Regions from separate parts of the Kiloniella sp. genome, predicted to be linked through region 2. Evidence: riboswitches for the same ligand, from Rfam matches in the RefSeq annotation. Region 2 holds a riboswitch; each other region holds the start of a gene.

Evidence for each region. Region 2 has a riboswitch for cobalamin ahead of ACN0QW_RS00625 (DUF4198 domain-containing protein). Riboswitches for the same ligand answer to the same signal wherever they lie in the genome.
Region 1: linked by a shared signal. The riboswitch ahead of ACN0QW_RS14735 (ribonucleoside-diphosphate reductase subunit alpha) and the one ahead of ACN0QW_RS00625 (DUF4198 domain-containing protein) in region 2 are both predicted to bind cobalamin.
Region 3: linked by a shared signal. The riboswitch ahead of bluB (5,6-dimethylbenzimidazole synthase) and the one ahead of ACN0QW_RS00625 (DUF4198 domain-containing protein) in region 2 are both predicted to bind cobalamin.
Region 4: linked by a shared signal. The riboswitch ahead of ACN0QW_RS02095 (hypothetical protein) and the one ahead of ACN0QW_RS00625 (DUF4198 domain-containing protein) in region 2 are both predicted to bind cobalamin.

Annotation. Positions count from the first base shown of each region.
Region 1 is NZ_JBLXHT010000009.1:116,692-120,142, forward strand. Features, by position in the region: gene ACN0QW_RS14725 (MurR/RpiR family transcriptional regulator) at 1-550, shown strand, start outside; gene ACN0QW_RS14730 (D-TA family PLP-dependent enzyme) at 555-1,637, shown strand; cobalamin riboswitch at 1,726-1,937, shown strand; gene ACN0QW_RS14735 (ribonucleoside-diphosphate reductase subunit alpha) at 2,042-3,451, shown strand, end outside.
Region 2 is NZ_JBLXHT010000001.1:131,182-134,632, reverse strand. Features, by position in the region: gene ACN0QW_RS00635 (cobalt ABC transporter permease) at 1-645, opposite strand, end outside; gene cbiM (cobalt transporter CbiM) at 632-1,429, opposite strand; gene ACN0QW_RS00625 (DUF4198 domain-containing protein) at 1,442-2,245, opposite strand; cobalamin riboswitch at 2,444-2,677, opposite strand; gene ACN0QW_RS00620 (TetR/AcrR family transcriptional regulator) at 2,865-3,451, shown strand, end outside.
Region 3 is NZ_JBLXHT010000013.1:61,907-65,357, forward strand. Features, by position in the region: gene ACN0QW_RS17365 (GcvT family protein) at 1-1,011, shown strand, start outside; gene bluB (5,6-dimethylbenzimidazole synthase) at 1,190-2,008, opposite strand; cobalamin riboswitch at 2,054-2,236, opposite strand; gene ACN0QW_RS17375 (LysR family transcriptional regulator) at 2,465-3,397, opposite strand.
Region 4 is NZ_JBLXHT010000001.1:435,909-439,359, reverse strand. Features, by position in the region: gene ACN0QW_RS02105 (hypothetical protein) at 121-294, shown strand; gene ACN0QW_RS02100 (transglycosylase SLT domain-containing protein) at 373-1,269, shown strand; cobalamin riboswitch at 1,344-1,544, shown strand; gene ACN0QW_RS02095 (hypothetical protein) at 1,580-1,924, shown strand; gene ACN0QW_RS02090 (MATE family efflux transporter) at 2,078-3,430, shown strand.

The DNA.
Region 1 (3,451 bases), on a different contig from region 2:
TGAAGTTGCCAAAAACCAAATTAATCCAGATGAAATATCGAACGCTGTCAATGCCCTTGCTCGCACAAAAACACTTATTTTTTGTGGTGTCGGCGGCGGATCAACAACAGTTGCTTTTGACGCAGCAAACAGGTTTTTCCGTCTTGGCATTACCGCTCTATCCCTTAATGACGCCTATTTACTTAGAATGCACGCTGCAACACTAGGCCCAGATGACCTTATGTTTTTCATTTCATCAACAGGCACCCCTAGGGCTCTTATAGATACGGCAAAAATTGCCAATCAATACGGTGCCACAACCATGTGCCTGACAAAGCCAAATTCAGAACTGTCGCAAGTTTGCTCTCTCACCGTTGGTCTGGAACTTCCAGAAGACCCTGACATATATAAACCAACAGCATCTCGCCTGGTTTTTCTTGCCGTCATTGATGTCCTCGCAGCCTCTGTCGCACGTAAAATGCCCGAAAAAACCAAAGAAAAGCTACGTCGAATCAGGGCCTCTCTTACAGCTTTGCACGGGAACACAGACCCACAACCAATCGGGGATTGATAGAATGGATTGCTCTGCCGAAACGAAACCATCCATGATCAATGACATTTCAACACCCGCTGTCTTGATCGACGTTGCTATTGCCCAAAAGAACATAGAAAAATTGCAGGGACATTGTGATCAGCACGACATTCTATTACGCCCTCACATAAAAACACATAAGCTACCATGTATGGCCAAGCGTCAAATTAAAGCTGGAGCAATTGGCATCACCTGTCAAAAAATCGGTGAAGCTGAAATCATGGCGGCATCGGGCATCAATGATATTCTCATCACCTACAATATTATTGGAGATCAAAAATTAAATCGACTGGCTCAACTCGCAGAAAAATGCACTTTATCAGTGGTTGCCGACAATGAATATGTAATTGAAGGGCTCGCAAGAACCTTTACAAGAGAAGAAAAACCTCTGGAAATTTTAATTGAATGTGACACCGGGGCAAAACGATGTGGTGTTCAGTCAGCACAAGAGGCACTTCACCTCGCACAGCTCATTCACAACACAGCGGGGTTATCGTTAGGTGGGCTAATGACCTACCCTCCAATGGGCAATCAAACTGATGTAAATGATTGGCTCAAAAACACCCGAGATCTATTAATCAAACATGGCATCCCCTGTCCCAAGGTAAGTAATGGCGGAACACCAAATATGTGGCGGTCCCAAGAAGTATCTGTCGCAACAGAACATCGATCAGGCACCTATATCTATAACGATAGATCCCTGATCGAAGCTGGCTTGTGTGCGATTAGTGATTGTGCGGTTACCGTCAAAACAACCATCGTCAGTAAACCAACAAAAGATCGGGCCATCATTGACGCAGGTTCAAAAATGCTGACATCCGACCTATTGGGCATGGAGAGTTTCGGTTTAATCAAAGAAGCACCAGATGCAAAAATCACCAGCCTTAGCGAAGAACACGGCACCCTTGACCTTAGTAACAGCTCATGGTCACCCAAAGTTGGGGATCAAGTTCATATCATCCCCAACCACGTCTGCGTCGTGTCCAATATGGTTGATCATGTATATCTGTTAGAGACAGGAAACATCGTAAAAACACCCGTCCTTGCTCGCGGCTTGGTAACTTAATCAAAATTCTACCCAAATCCTACGGAACACCACAACAAGTCTCTTGAGACGAAAATACTATTGATTGACACACTGACAACTTTAGCATACCAGATATAGATATCGAGGTTCTTTCGAAATTCATTCGGAAGCTAAGAGGGAATTCGGTGCGTGATACAATCGCAATCCCGAAGCTGCCCCCGCAACTGTAAGCAGTTAGCTACTGTCATTTATGCCACTGATGTCATTTTTTGCATTGGGAAGGCGGACAAAAGCATTGATCTGCAAGCCAGGAGACCTGCCCCGATAAAAGTCAATTCCGCGGGCGGGGTGCTCCGATGGTGTTGCTGGCATCATGGACTCTCTGTTCATGTTATCCGCAAATCATTTGGCCCTGTCCTTACACAGACAAAAAAGGCCAATGCATGTCTCTCATAGAATCAAACGAATTACCGGGTGAGGTAATTTCCAGCGCCAATCAAGACACTCCTGTTACTTCTGGTACAGACTACAAAGTGATCCGCCGGAATGGGAAAGTCTCCCCTTTTGAACCCGAAAAAATCACCACCGCGATCACCAAGGCATTTATCGCCATAGAGGGCTCTAATGCTGTTGCCTCCCCTCGGGTTCACGATACCATTCACACCCTCTCGGAAGAGATCACTAAGTCCCTTACTCAAAGAGACACCTCGGGACGTACCTTTCACATCGAAGATATTCAGGACCGGGTCGAGCTCGCATTAATGCGCGGCGGCCACCAGAAGGTTGCACGGGCCTACGTTCTTTATCGTGAAGAAAGAAACAAGGACCGCCAAACTGAAAATAACGCCCCGTCAGAATCACAACGAGACTTTAGTGTCACACAACCAGATGGATCAAAAGTTGACCTAGACCAAAATCGCCTAGAGACCATCATGGCCGAAGCTTGCGATGGATTAAAAAACACCTCTAAAGAAAAGATTTTATCGGAAACAAAACGGAATATTTATGATGGCATCAGTTCTTCTGAACTGGCACTTGCACCAATCCTCGCAGCAAGAACCCTGATTGAAACAGAACCTGAGTATAGCTATGTTTCGGCAAGGCTTTTACTCGACAAACTTCGCACAGAGGTTTTGTCATTTATCTTTGAGCGAAATCAAACAGCAACCCAGAGCGAAATTGCCGATATTTATCCAGATTACTTCCGGGCATATATAAAAAAGGGGCTGACATCAGAACTTTTGGACCCTGAACTCGCTAGATATGACTTAGACCGCTTAAGCGCAGCAATAAAACCAGAACGAGACACGCTCTTTCAATATCTGGGCCTACAAACCCTCTATGATCGTTATTTTCTTCACCAAGATGAAAACCGCATTGAATTGCCACAGGCATTTTTCATGCGGGTCGCCATGGGCCTTGCTCTGCGCGAAACAGATAGAGAAGAAAAAACTATCGAATTTTATGACCTCTTATCCTCGTTTGATTTCATGTGTTCAACCCCCACACTCTTTAACTCGGGCACACAACACCCCCAATTATCATCTTGTTTTTTAACAACCATCTCAGATGACTTAGGGGATATATTCAAGTCGATCAAAGATAATGCACTGCTGGCAAAGTATTCTGGCGGCCTCGGAAATGACTGGACTTCTGTGCGGGGTCTCGGTGCACACATCAAAGGCACAAACGGCGAAAGTCAAGGTGTGGTGCCATTCTTAAAAGTTGCCAATGACACGGCCATTGCTGTGAATCAGGGGGGAAAGCGTAAAGGAGCAGTTTGCGCATACCTTGAAACATGGCATTTGGATATAGAAGAATTTCTCGACTTAAGAAAAAATACCGGAGATGAT
Region 2 (3,451 bases):
CTTAACCATATCGTTCTTCTTGGTCTGTCTGCGACCGAGAAGGAAAGATGCTATACCAAAGATTCCAAGGATATAACCAATACCCCCCAGGATATCCTGCATGCGACGTTCTTCTTTGTATTGCGCCAGCTCTTTTCGCAAAGACCGTACTTCTTTGGACGTTTTTGAAACAAGCTTCTCCAAAGCGACCTGATCAATAATCACAAGATTGCCACCTGTGTCTGAGACAATGGGCTGAGCGACATCATTATCAGAAGAGACAACTTCCTGACTCGATGATATCTCAGGAACACTTCCACCTTCGAGATTATTAGGCAACTCCTCTGCAGTAACAGTCAGTGTTGCAATATGTCCCGCGCTCAAATTCGCACGAAAAATATGATCGACCTTCTTGGTCGCCGTGAAGATAAAAAATCCTTCCTCGTCCGTTGTTGTCTCACCCAGCTTGTTATCTTCCGGATCAAAAACTTCAACAAGAAGGTTTTTTGCCATATCCCCATTGGAAAACCCAATTTCACCTTCGATGATATTTCCATCAGGATAAGCGGCTGAAATAACTTTATGTGCCCAAGCATTCGAATAGACGCCGAGCGTAAGAAGAGATGCGAGCAAAAATGCTGCAAATTTTAATTTACCGTACAGCATTGATCAGCTCCGGTTTAACCTTTGTAATTAATTGAATAGTCGCGGCTGTTAAGATGCCTTCCACTGCCATTACAGGGAAGTGTGCGACGATGACAAACTCAGCAGCCTTTGCGAATTCATCCCCGGATAAGGCGAGCGAAATCGCAACCATAATCGCCGTAAAAAAGATGGATAGAGATCCGCCCAGAAACCCCCAGAAACCAGCAACAGAAAGAATTTTCCGGCGGTAAAGGATGTATCCGTAAATCATCACCACAGCAAAGAGTGCCAAAGAGATACTATTTACTGAAACACGCCATGTTGCCCCTTCGACCTGATAGGTTTCGTAAAGAGAAACACTGGCCCAGATAGATAAGACAAAGAAGATAGCAAACAACGCATCGGCCACAAGTTTGGCCAGATTTTGTTGTTGAGCAGTAATACCCCACCGACAGATAAAGAAAACCATCACAGCGGGAAAAGCAATATTTACTGCATTAACGCCCAGTACTGTCAGCCCCCCAAAACCGAAGAAAACAGCTTGTAACAACAAGGCAACTACAAGTGCGGGAAAAGCTGCCCAGCCGAGAATAATGCCTAACAGCCCATTCAAAATAAGATGAACTGAGGAAAAACCGAGCGGGACGTGAATCAAAGAGACCACGAAAAAGACAGCCGATAATACCCCGACCCGTGGTAAGTCTTCCGGTTCCAGCTTTTTCAAACTATAGGCCACACCAGCGGCGGCGATAACGCCGCCGCCAATGAGAACTGGATTTGATAAGGCACCATCAACGATATGCATCGTTATTTATCCTTAATCAATATCTCGGGCTTGAATCCAAATCACAGCATCCTGAGAAAGCTCTTTACCTTCGTGCTCTTTATCCGGCCCAACGCCAAGAGCTGCAAAGCCCCAAAATCCTTCTTCGGGAATACCGAAAGTAAAAGTACCAGACGCATCCGCTAAAATTGCGTGTGCAGGTGACGAAATCCGGGCTTCACTTGCAAAGCGATTATTTTCAGGATCTGCAGGATAGTTGAGATACTCAACTTCAATCTCAGCAAACGGAACTGGTTTTCCCTCGGATAAAACAACCCCGGAAAATGTTCCCCCCTCAATAACGTTATAAGGCTTTGTCAGGGGGCGGATTTCAGTTTTCAAACCCTGAGGCTCAGCCCAGTCAGTTGGAAGATCACCAACGTTCACATACGATTTTGTAATTTGTTGAATAAATATGTCTTCACTTGCTTCGTAAAAAGGTGCTGGGTTTAAGACAAAAACGTTGTCACCAAGACCGCGTAACTTCACAGAAGCTTCGTAAGCTTTTCCTGTATTTTCATTACTGGTCCACTCGATGACTTTCAAGCTATCCATCAGGTCTTTCCTTTTACCTTTACGAATAACGTAAAACTCTTCTGGTGTTCCCATTTCCATCACATGGCCTGATTCAGCAGGGTGTGTGAATGGCATTTTTAATGTTATTTCTCCACCCTTTTCAAGCATAGTCTCTGGTGTATAAACCAATTGGAAGTGTGCTTGCGCACCAGAAATAAAAGTTGCCAGTCCGCCAAAAACGACACCACAAGCAACCGTTCCACAAAGAAGTATTTTTTTCATCGCGTTCAAAAATCCCCTACCTTCAATGCAATCCATTGAAGACAACGTTCCTAAAATAAGCTGATTGGAATCCGAGAAAAAAATCAGACATCTCGTCAAAGCATGAACAGGCATTCCTGCTTAAGCTTATTCCAGCAGCTTGGCTCAAAGGCACGCCACAAACGGATGTCCGTCACCAATGGTGCTCCCCGCCCTTTGGTCTAGTGACATTATGCCGGCAGGTCTCCTGGCTCACGGATCGTTGCTCAATCACCAAACCTTCCCGGCACTAAACCTTTCGATCATGCCAGTGGTTATTCTTGGTAAGAACTCACCGTTTACAGTTGCGGGGGCAGCCACGGTTCAAGATCCCCTGATGGGTAGATCCTTCCGTGTTCCCTTTTAATCCCCGGACGACTTCATCCGTGGGGAACCATGCATGGCGCGAGTTTATGCGGAGAAAAAAAATCCTGCAAGTCCTAGATGTCAAAAGGACAGGTGCGTCTTAATAATTCATCGCGTATTCAAATAAATCTACCTGATTTTTTATCCATTATTTTACTGAAGTAATCTACTTGGCATTTCACAACAAACGGCATACTTATCAGTATGTCTTTGAATGAATTCGATACGAGTACACATGATGCCCTCTTCAAATAGCATATCAAAAACGACACCCAGTGGTCAGAACTGGCTTAATCCCGCCATGGAGATCTTATCCGAAGAAGGCTTTCAGGCGCTCAACATTCCACGATTATGTCTGAAGCTTCAATTAACCAAAGGCAGTTTTTACCATCACTTCAAAAGCTTCGCAACCTTCAAACAGGAGCTACTCGCTTTTTGGGAAAAGGACTATACACAAGATATATTTGACGAAATAAGAGATGTAGAAGATCCCGAAGCCCAATATGAAATGCTTTTTAACCTCGCGTTTGAAAAAGACCTCGCTGTTGATCTTGCAATTCGCGCATGGGCACAGGCAGATAATCAGGTCAAAGAAGTTGTCTCAAAGGTTGATGAAATTCGAATCAATTTATTAACAGAAATGTATCAAAAATCCTCTAACCTATCCTTGGAGACCGCGCGTAATTACGCCGTGATTGATTACACAGGATACATCGGATTCTACAGCCTGTTTCCAGACGCACCAGATAGCTGGGCACGTGATCTCGCTTCTATTCAAACAAGAGCACTTCTTTCGGACAGTAAAATGACTGGCGGAAAAAT
Region 3 (3,451 bases), on a different contig from region 2:
GAATGTCATGCTGTTCGTGACGCCGTTGGCATTAACGAGGTTCATAACTTTGGCAAATATCGCGTCACAGGGCCGGGGGCATGTGACTGGCTGGATGTGATTATGGCAGGGCGCATTCCAAAACTGGGACGGTTGGCGCTTAACCCTATGTTGAGCCACAAGGGCAAGTTGATTGGTGATTTCACAGTGTCCTGTATAGATGATCATGAGTTTATGGTAACGGCATCTTTTGGAATGCAAGCAGCACATCTACGCTGGTTTGAGCAAAATTTACCTTCCGATGGTTCTGTTGCCATTGAGAATATCTCTACCAAGCGCATTGGTTTTCAGATTGCTGGGCCCAATGCCCGTGAATTACTGCGCCGCGTTGCTTTCGAAGATGTGTCCGCAGAAAGTTTTAAATTTCTGGATGTTAAAGAGACAGACATTGGTTCCTGTCGTGCACTGGTCCAAAGGGTTTCTTATACGGGTGATCTTGGGTACGAAATTTATGTGCCGATCGAACAACAGGCTACTCTCTATAATATTCTCGCTGAAGCAGGGCAGGATTTAGGGTTAAAGCCCTTTGGGATGCGTGCCATGATGTCATTACGACTTGAAAAATCCTTTGGATCCTGGGGAAGGGAGTTTCGCCCTGACTATATGCCCGTGGAAACAGGGATGGATCGTTTTACCTCGTATAATAAAAAGGCTGACTTTATAGGTAAGGCGGCGGCACTGAGAGAAAAGGAACAAGGGGCAAATCGAAAGCTCTGCACATTTGTTGTTGAGGCCATCGATGCAGATGTATGGGGGGATGAACCCATTTGGCATGATGGCAAGGTAGTTGGCTTTGTAACATCGGGGGGCTATGCCCACTATAGCAAGAAATCAGTAGCCTATGGATTTTTACCAACCGAGATTGCCAAAGATGGTCTCGAGGTGGAAGTCGAAGTTCTTGGGATGATGCTCAAAGCCAGAATGTATACTGAAACGCTTTTTGATCCCAAAGCTGAACGGATGATGGGATAAAACAATTGAATGCTAAGGAAGAGTGTTTTGGTGGTGTCGTGTCAGGTAAGAAAATTGTGTGCTTTCAGAGATTTTATATCTGAAAGTCCGGATCTATAGCCCGCCCGGACCAATGTTATTTGATCCGGGTTTTTGGGTTTGAATTATCTGATCTGGGAATTTAACCTAAAGCTAAAACCTATTTCCGATAATACCCGTCCTCAATCGCTTTCTGATCCTGGTTCATGGCTTCAAGAAGATTGATGGCAAAGGAATCATCGGCGCCTTTATCGTACTCTTCAAAATTAACCACGTGTGCCATGGGCAAGCGTGGTAACCATCCTGCTGATTGTAGCTCTGGTTTGTCAAAGAATTCGGATACATAACCAATGCAGAGATAGGCAACGGGCGTGACTCGTTTGGGGAGTTTAAGGGCTTGTTTGAGCTTTTTCTGATCGAGAATGCTAACCCATCCTACCCCCACGCCTTCTGCTCGGGCGGCGAGCCACAGGTTTTGTACAGCACAAACGGTGCTATAGAGATCCATTGATTTAATATGGGTGCGGCCAATAACAACAGGACCCGTGCGATCCTTGTCACAAGTAATGCAGATGTTAAGCGGTGATTCCATAATCCCTTCGAGTTTCAGGGTTTTATAAGTTTTGCGCTTTTCTCCCTCGAACATATCTGCGGCTTCGTCGTGAGCCTTCTTGAACAGATTGTGGACACGCTGTTTGGTTTCGTCTTTCTGGATCAGAATAAAGTTCCATGGCTGCATAAAGCCGACAGAGGGTGCATAGTGGGCGGCGGTTAAAATCCGGCTCAGGACATCCTCGGGAATGGGCTTTGAGGTAAACTGTCCACGCACATCACGGCGGGAAAAGATGGTTTGGTAGAGTGCTTCACGTTCTGCTTTGCTAAAGCTGTGATCGGTATGGTTGGAATAGATAATATTGGGATCATTAACAGTATTGGTCTGAGTTATTGCATTGAGTACTTTTGGGTCACGCGTTTCCATGTCAGTCCCCTTGATGGAAAGTCAAAAGCCGTGTTTGTCCACACACGATTAAAAAACTCTCCAGGCCGGTCTTCTGACTTAGGTTCTCATCAATCCTGCCCCTTCCCGGATAAAAACACCAGTGGATAACTTGCAGGATAAATCCCCCTTACAGCGTTGGGCACGTGACGGAATTCCACCGTCTTCCCGATTATCCCCGTCCGGTTCGCCAGTGACACAGCGATCTTTTTAGGGCTCCTGAAGATATGATTGATACCGGATTGTCGGTCCCAGCCAGCTTATTGGTATCTCAGATAAATCGAGCCCGTCCTTGAGTTTGATCAAGAGAGCATTTGTTCCAAAGAGTAAATTCTTTAAGCCCTTTAATAGACTTCTTTAAGCATAGGTTTCGTTTCTAATTTTTTTTAGGGGCTGTACCAGATAACTAGCCATTTTTTTAATGATATATTATCCCTCTTATGTAGGTCGTTCTAGTTTTGTAAAGTTACCCCCCATGTTGTGTTCGATATCAGCGATCCGGGTGTGTATCTTTTCTATCAGAGAAAGAGCGGTAGGCGATAAAAGGGTGCCATTACGTTGAAAAAGGCCAACTGTTCGCCGTAGTTTTTTATCGGTGAAAGGAATAAAATTTAGGGAAGTGTCTGTATCAGGAACCAGTAGTCTGGGCAATACGGTCACCCCTGCGCCAGCTTTCACCAAGGCGAGAACGGATGTTACGTTATGTACTGTGATGCGACTGTTCTCTTGATTTTCCAATATTTCGGGCAGCGTAATTGTTTGCGTTATACTGTTCAGGAGTAGTTTTTTATTTTTTAAAAATGACCTCATTTTGGGGGAATTGATACTTTTGTTCGGGGCTGGCCCACTATCATCAGCACTACTTACAAGGCCAAGGCTGTCTTCGAATAATGGTGTGAACTCTATACCGGGAAGATTTTTGGCTAAACTTGCGATACCGAATTGAACGCGTCCGCTATGAACTGCGTTGATAACACTGCGTGAATCAGCATCCCTTATTTCTATTTCTACTTTAGGCCACTGTGCATGGAACGCTTTTATCACCTGTGGTAAAATATGCTCTGCAACGGATGGAACACAAGCGAGTGAGATATACCCGATTTCATTTTTTGCATAGGCTTTGATCGCGGAAAAAACTTCATCACATTGATCGGTTAAATTACGGGCCTGTTCCAATGCAAAAATTCCGGTTGGTGTTAAGCTGCCTTTACGCTCGCCAGAAAAAAGTTGCGTATCAAACTCTATTTCAAGTTGTTTAAGGGCCATGGAGACAGCCGATGGTGTTCTACCTAACTGTTTTGCTGCCTCCATCAAAGACCCATTTTCTGCAACAGAAACAAAGGTTTTGAGCATGGCAAGAGTGATCGCCATTGTGATTTTCCTTTATTCAATAAAATTGAAGTTTTCCTAAATTATTTGAATTTG
Region 4 (3,451 bases), 300 kb from region 2:
AAAAATAGTAGTTTCCCCACTTCCAAGCGATGAACTTGGGTCAGGTCCAACCTGTCAAAACATAACTGGCCTCAGAATTGCTTATTATAATTCCAAGAGGAATAAAAACTGGAGGAGAAAATGTCCGATCATGAGAGACGTCAGGACTTTCTAATTCGCAAGAACCAAGAGCCCGTTAAAATTTTGGCCCTGAAAGAAGAGAATGTCGGTAAATTTATCAATCGCATAACACGTAAATTTCCAAATGAACGTTGGGAGATTCTACCGAGAATGCTGCCCATTCAAACTGACTAAAAACGAACCTGGCGAAAATTGCATAAAGCAAACGATCACCAGACAAATTGAATAAAACAAGGAAAGGAGCAAAAGATCATGCCAAGTAATCCGCTATACTATCTAGCCTTGGCTGTTGGTATCCTTCTATCAACCAACGCTTTTGCTCAATCCTTGAGTGCGAAAAACAATAGCGATATTTGTGCCGATATCATTACAGAAACAGAGATCAAAAAAAGAATTCCCCTGCATTTGTTACGTGCTATTTCTTTGGTTGAATCGGGCAAATGGGACAAAGAAAAAGGTAGCCGAGTGGCATGGCCCTGGACTGTTATGGCTGAAGGGAAAGGACGATATCTTCCGACCAAACAAGCCGCGATTGCTGAGGTAAAAAAACTCAAGGCTAAAGGAGTCAAGAATATCGACGTCGGCTGCATGCAGGTTAATTTGTACCACCATGCCAAAGCTTTCAAATCATTGGAGGCCGCTTTCGATCCCCCCACAAACATTGCCTACGCGGCCAAGTTTCTTGTTGAACTGCGCGGAAAATCCCCGTCATGGACATCAGCTGTTGGCAGGTATCATTCTTACAACCAGAAATACAGCACACCTTATCGCCGCAAGGTATTAACCGCCTGGCGCGACGAAAAACACCGTATAAATAAAGAACTTCGCCTCGCATCTCTTGAAAAACGAGCTCAAGAAAAGATTGCTCGACAACAAAAGAAAAATACTCAATCCGAAAAAAATCACGCTAGAAATCCTGGCGGCGTTGAAGTGTCCCATTTGAAGCCAACAGGATCGACGCCGACACTCGGCGGTAACCTTCCCAAAACGAGTTCGCGTAAAAAAACAACCTCGGCAGCACCCTCATCAGAAAAGCTTGCCCTAACAGAAAATGTGGAAAGTGCTTCGCAAAAACCCGTTACAACAAAAATAATCGGGCGCTCAATAGCCACGAGGATTCTTTTTAAAAAATTTGAAACCAATTCATAGAAATCCTGCCAAACTTAATGGCGACAGGAACACCAAATTCAATCAATTGACATACCCCATTCCAGTAAAGTAGCTTTACTTTAAATCGCGAGGTTCCCCCTATGGGATGAAAAGGGAATTTGGTGAAGTCTGTAAGACTGACTCCAAAGCTGCCCCCGCAACTGTAAGTGATGAGATATTATCTTATGACCCACTGGCCTAGATAAGGCTGGGAAGGACGGATAGATATCGTTGATCCACGAGCCAGGAGACCTGCCATCGCATTTATCAACCATTAACCCGGGCGGGGTGCACCGGAGGAGAAAATGCAATGACGAGTCACGCCTCTACACTATCTTTCGCTTCTGCGACAGTTCCTTCTAATTCCACAAATGATCCTAAATCTATCATTCATCAGATGCTTATGATGGATGAAGAAACCAGCACGCCACCCGAAGACATTATTCTCGCTTGGGTTTTGAGTCTCCCAAATGAGATCGACCCTGCTTTAGCAGCCATCCAGTTATTGTCACACTATGAAGACATTGTTGATCAGACAAACAACAGCTCTGCAAAAACTATTATGTTTCTGAAGCAAACAGCTGAGTTTCCAAGATCACGGCTGGCAGCAACCACACGCCGGGGATCAAAATACCGGCGCAGATTACATTCCTGATTGTCTAAAATTTGTCTGGGAACCCGCCATTCAAATACTCATATTTGAATGCACTAATTTGTCTTGGCCTAAAATAAAAGTACGATAACGATAGAGCATGGGATATAAGTCAATTCCTTTATCCCGTTCTCTCCACATCAAAGTACTGAACTCTTGACCAAGCTGCCTTCCCATTACACACACATTCTGGCCTTAGCGGTTCCGCTAATTCTATCAAATTTGACAGTCCCCCTACTGGGTGCTGTCGACACCGCTGTTATGGGTCATTTACCAGACCCTGCTTATATCGGCGGCGTGGCCGTAGGGGGAACAATTTTCAGCTTTCTCTTTTGGGGATTTGGCTTTTTGAAAATGGGGACGGTCGGTTTTACATCTCAGGCCTTTGGGGCTCAAAACTTCCCGGAGCAGCAGGCGTCCTTTCTGCGCCCCATACTCCTTGCGTTATTATTTGGGCTCCTCCTCATCGCCTTGCAAACACCTCTGTTACAATTGTGCATCACGTTGATCGATGGCAGTGAAGAGGTTCAGAACCTAGCCTTTCAGTACAGCACCATACGGATATGGAGTGCGCCTATTGCCCTGTCTAACTACGTCATTATTGGCTGGCTTATTGGTAAGGGGGAGCCAAAATTAACATTTATCCTTCAAGTCATAATAAATTCTGTGAACATTCTGTTGGATTTGTTTTTTGTCGTACAACTTGACTGGGGGGTAGAGGGTGTCGCGCTAGCAACAGTGATCGCAGAAGGTGTCGGCTTCACTGTAGGTTTGTGGATCATTCTACAGAAGTCCAATTTCTTCACCTACAAAATTGACTGGCAGAATGTTTGGCTTCGTTCTCATATTTTTGCCTTGTTCACCGTAAACCGGGATATCTTTATTCGTACGCTATGTCTTATATTTGCGTTTGCATATTTCACAAAATTAGGCGCAGGCATGGGGGATGAGATCCTCGCGGCCAATGCCGTGTTAATGCAGTTCCTCTATTTTTCAGCATATGGCTTAGATGGCTTCGCCCATGCCGCTGAAATCACAACCGGGCACGCAAAAGGGCGAAACGATAACATTGAATTCAGAAACGCAGTTAAGGCCAGCAGCGCCATGGCTTTCCTGACATCCATTCTATTCGTTATCACCTTTTATCTGTTTGGGCCGTTAATTGTCGGTTTATTCACCGACATATCAAGCGTCAGATCAACCGCCACAGAGTTCATTTACTGGCCCATACTTATGCCACTGATAAGCGTGGCAGGATTTCAGTTTGACGGCATATTTATCGGAACAACACGAACGGTTGCTTTACGGAATGCCATGATACAATCACTGCTCATCTTTCTGATCAGTGCATGGTTTCTAGTACCTATGTGGGGAAATCACGGATTATGGTTGTCGATGATGCTGTATATGGCAACGCGCGGGTTAACCTTATTCAGATATTACCCAGCCCTTGCAAATTCCATTGGGGCAACGTCTGGTGAGGCAAAATCCATAGAGCAAGCGACTTAGTAGCCGCAACATTTGTTCGGA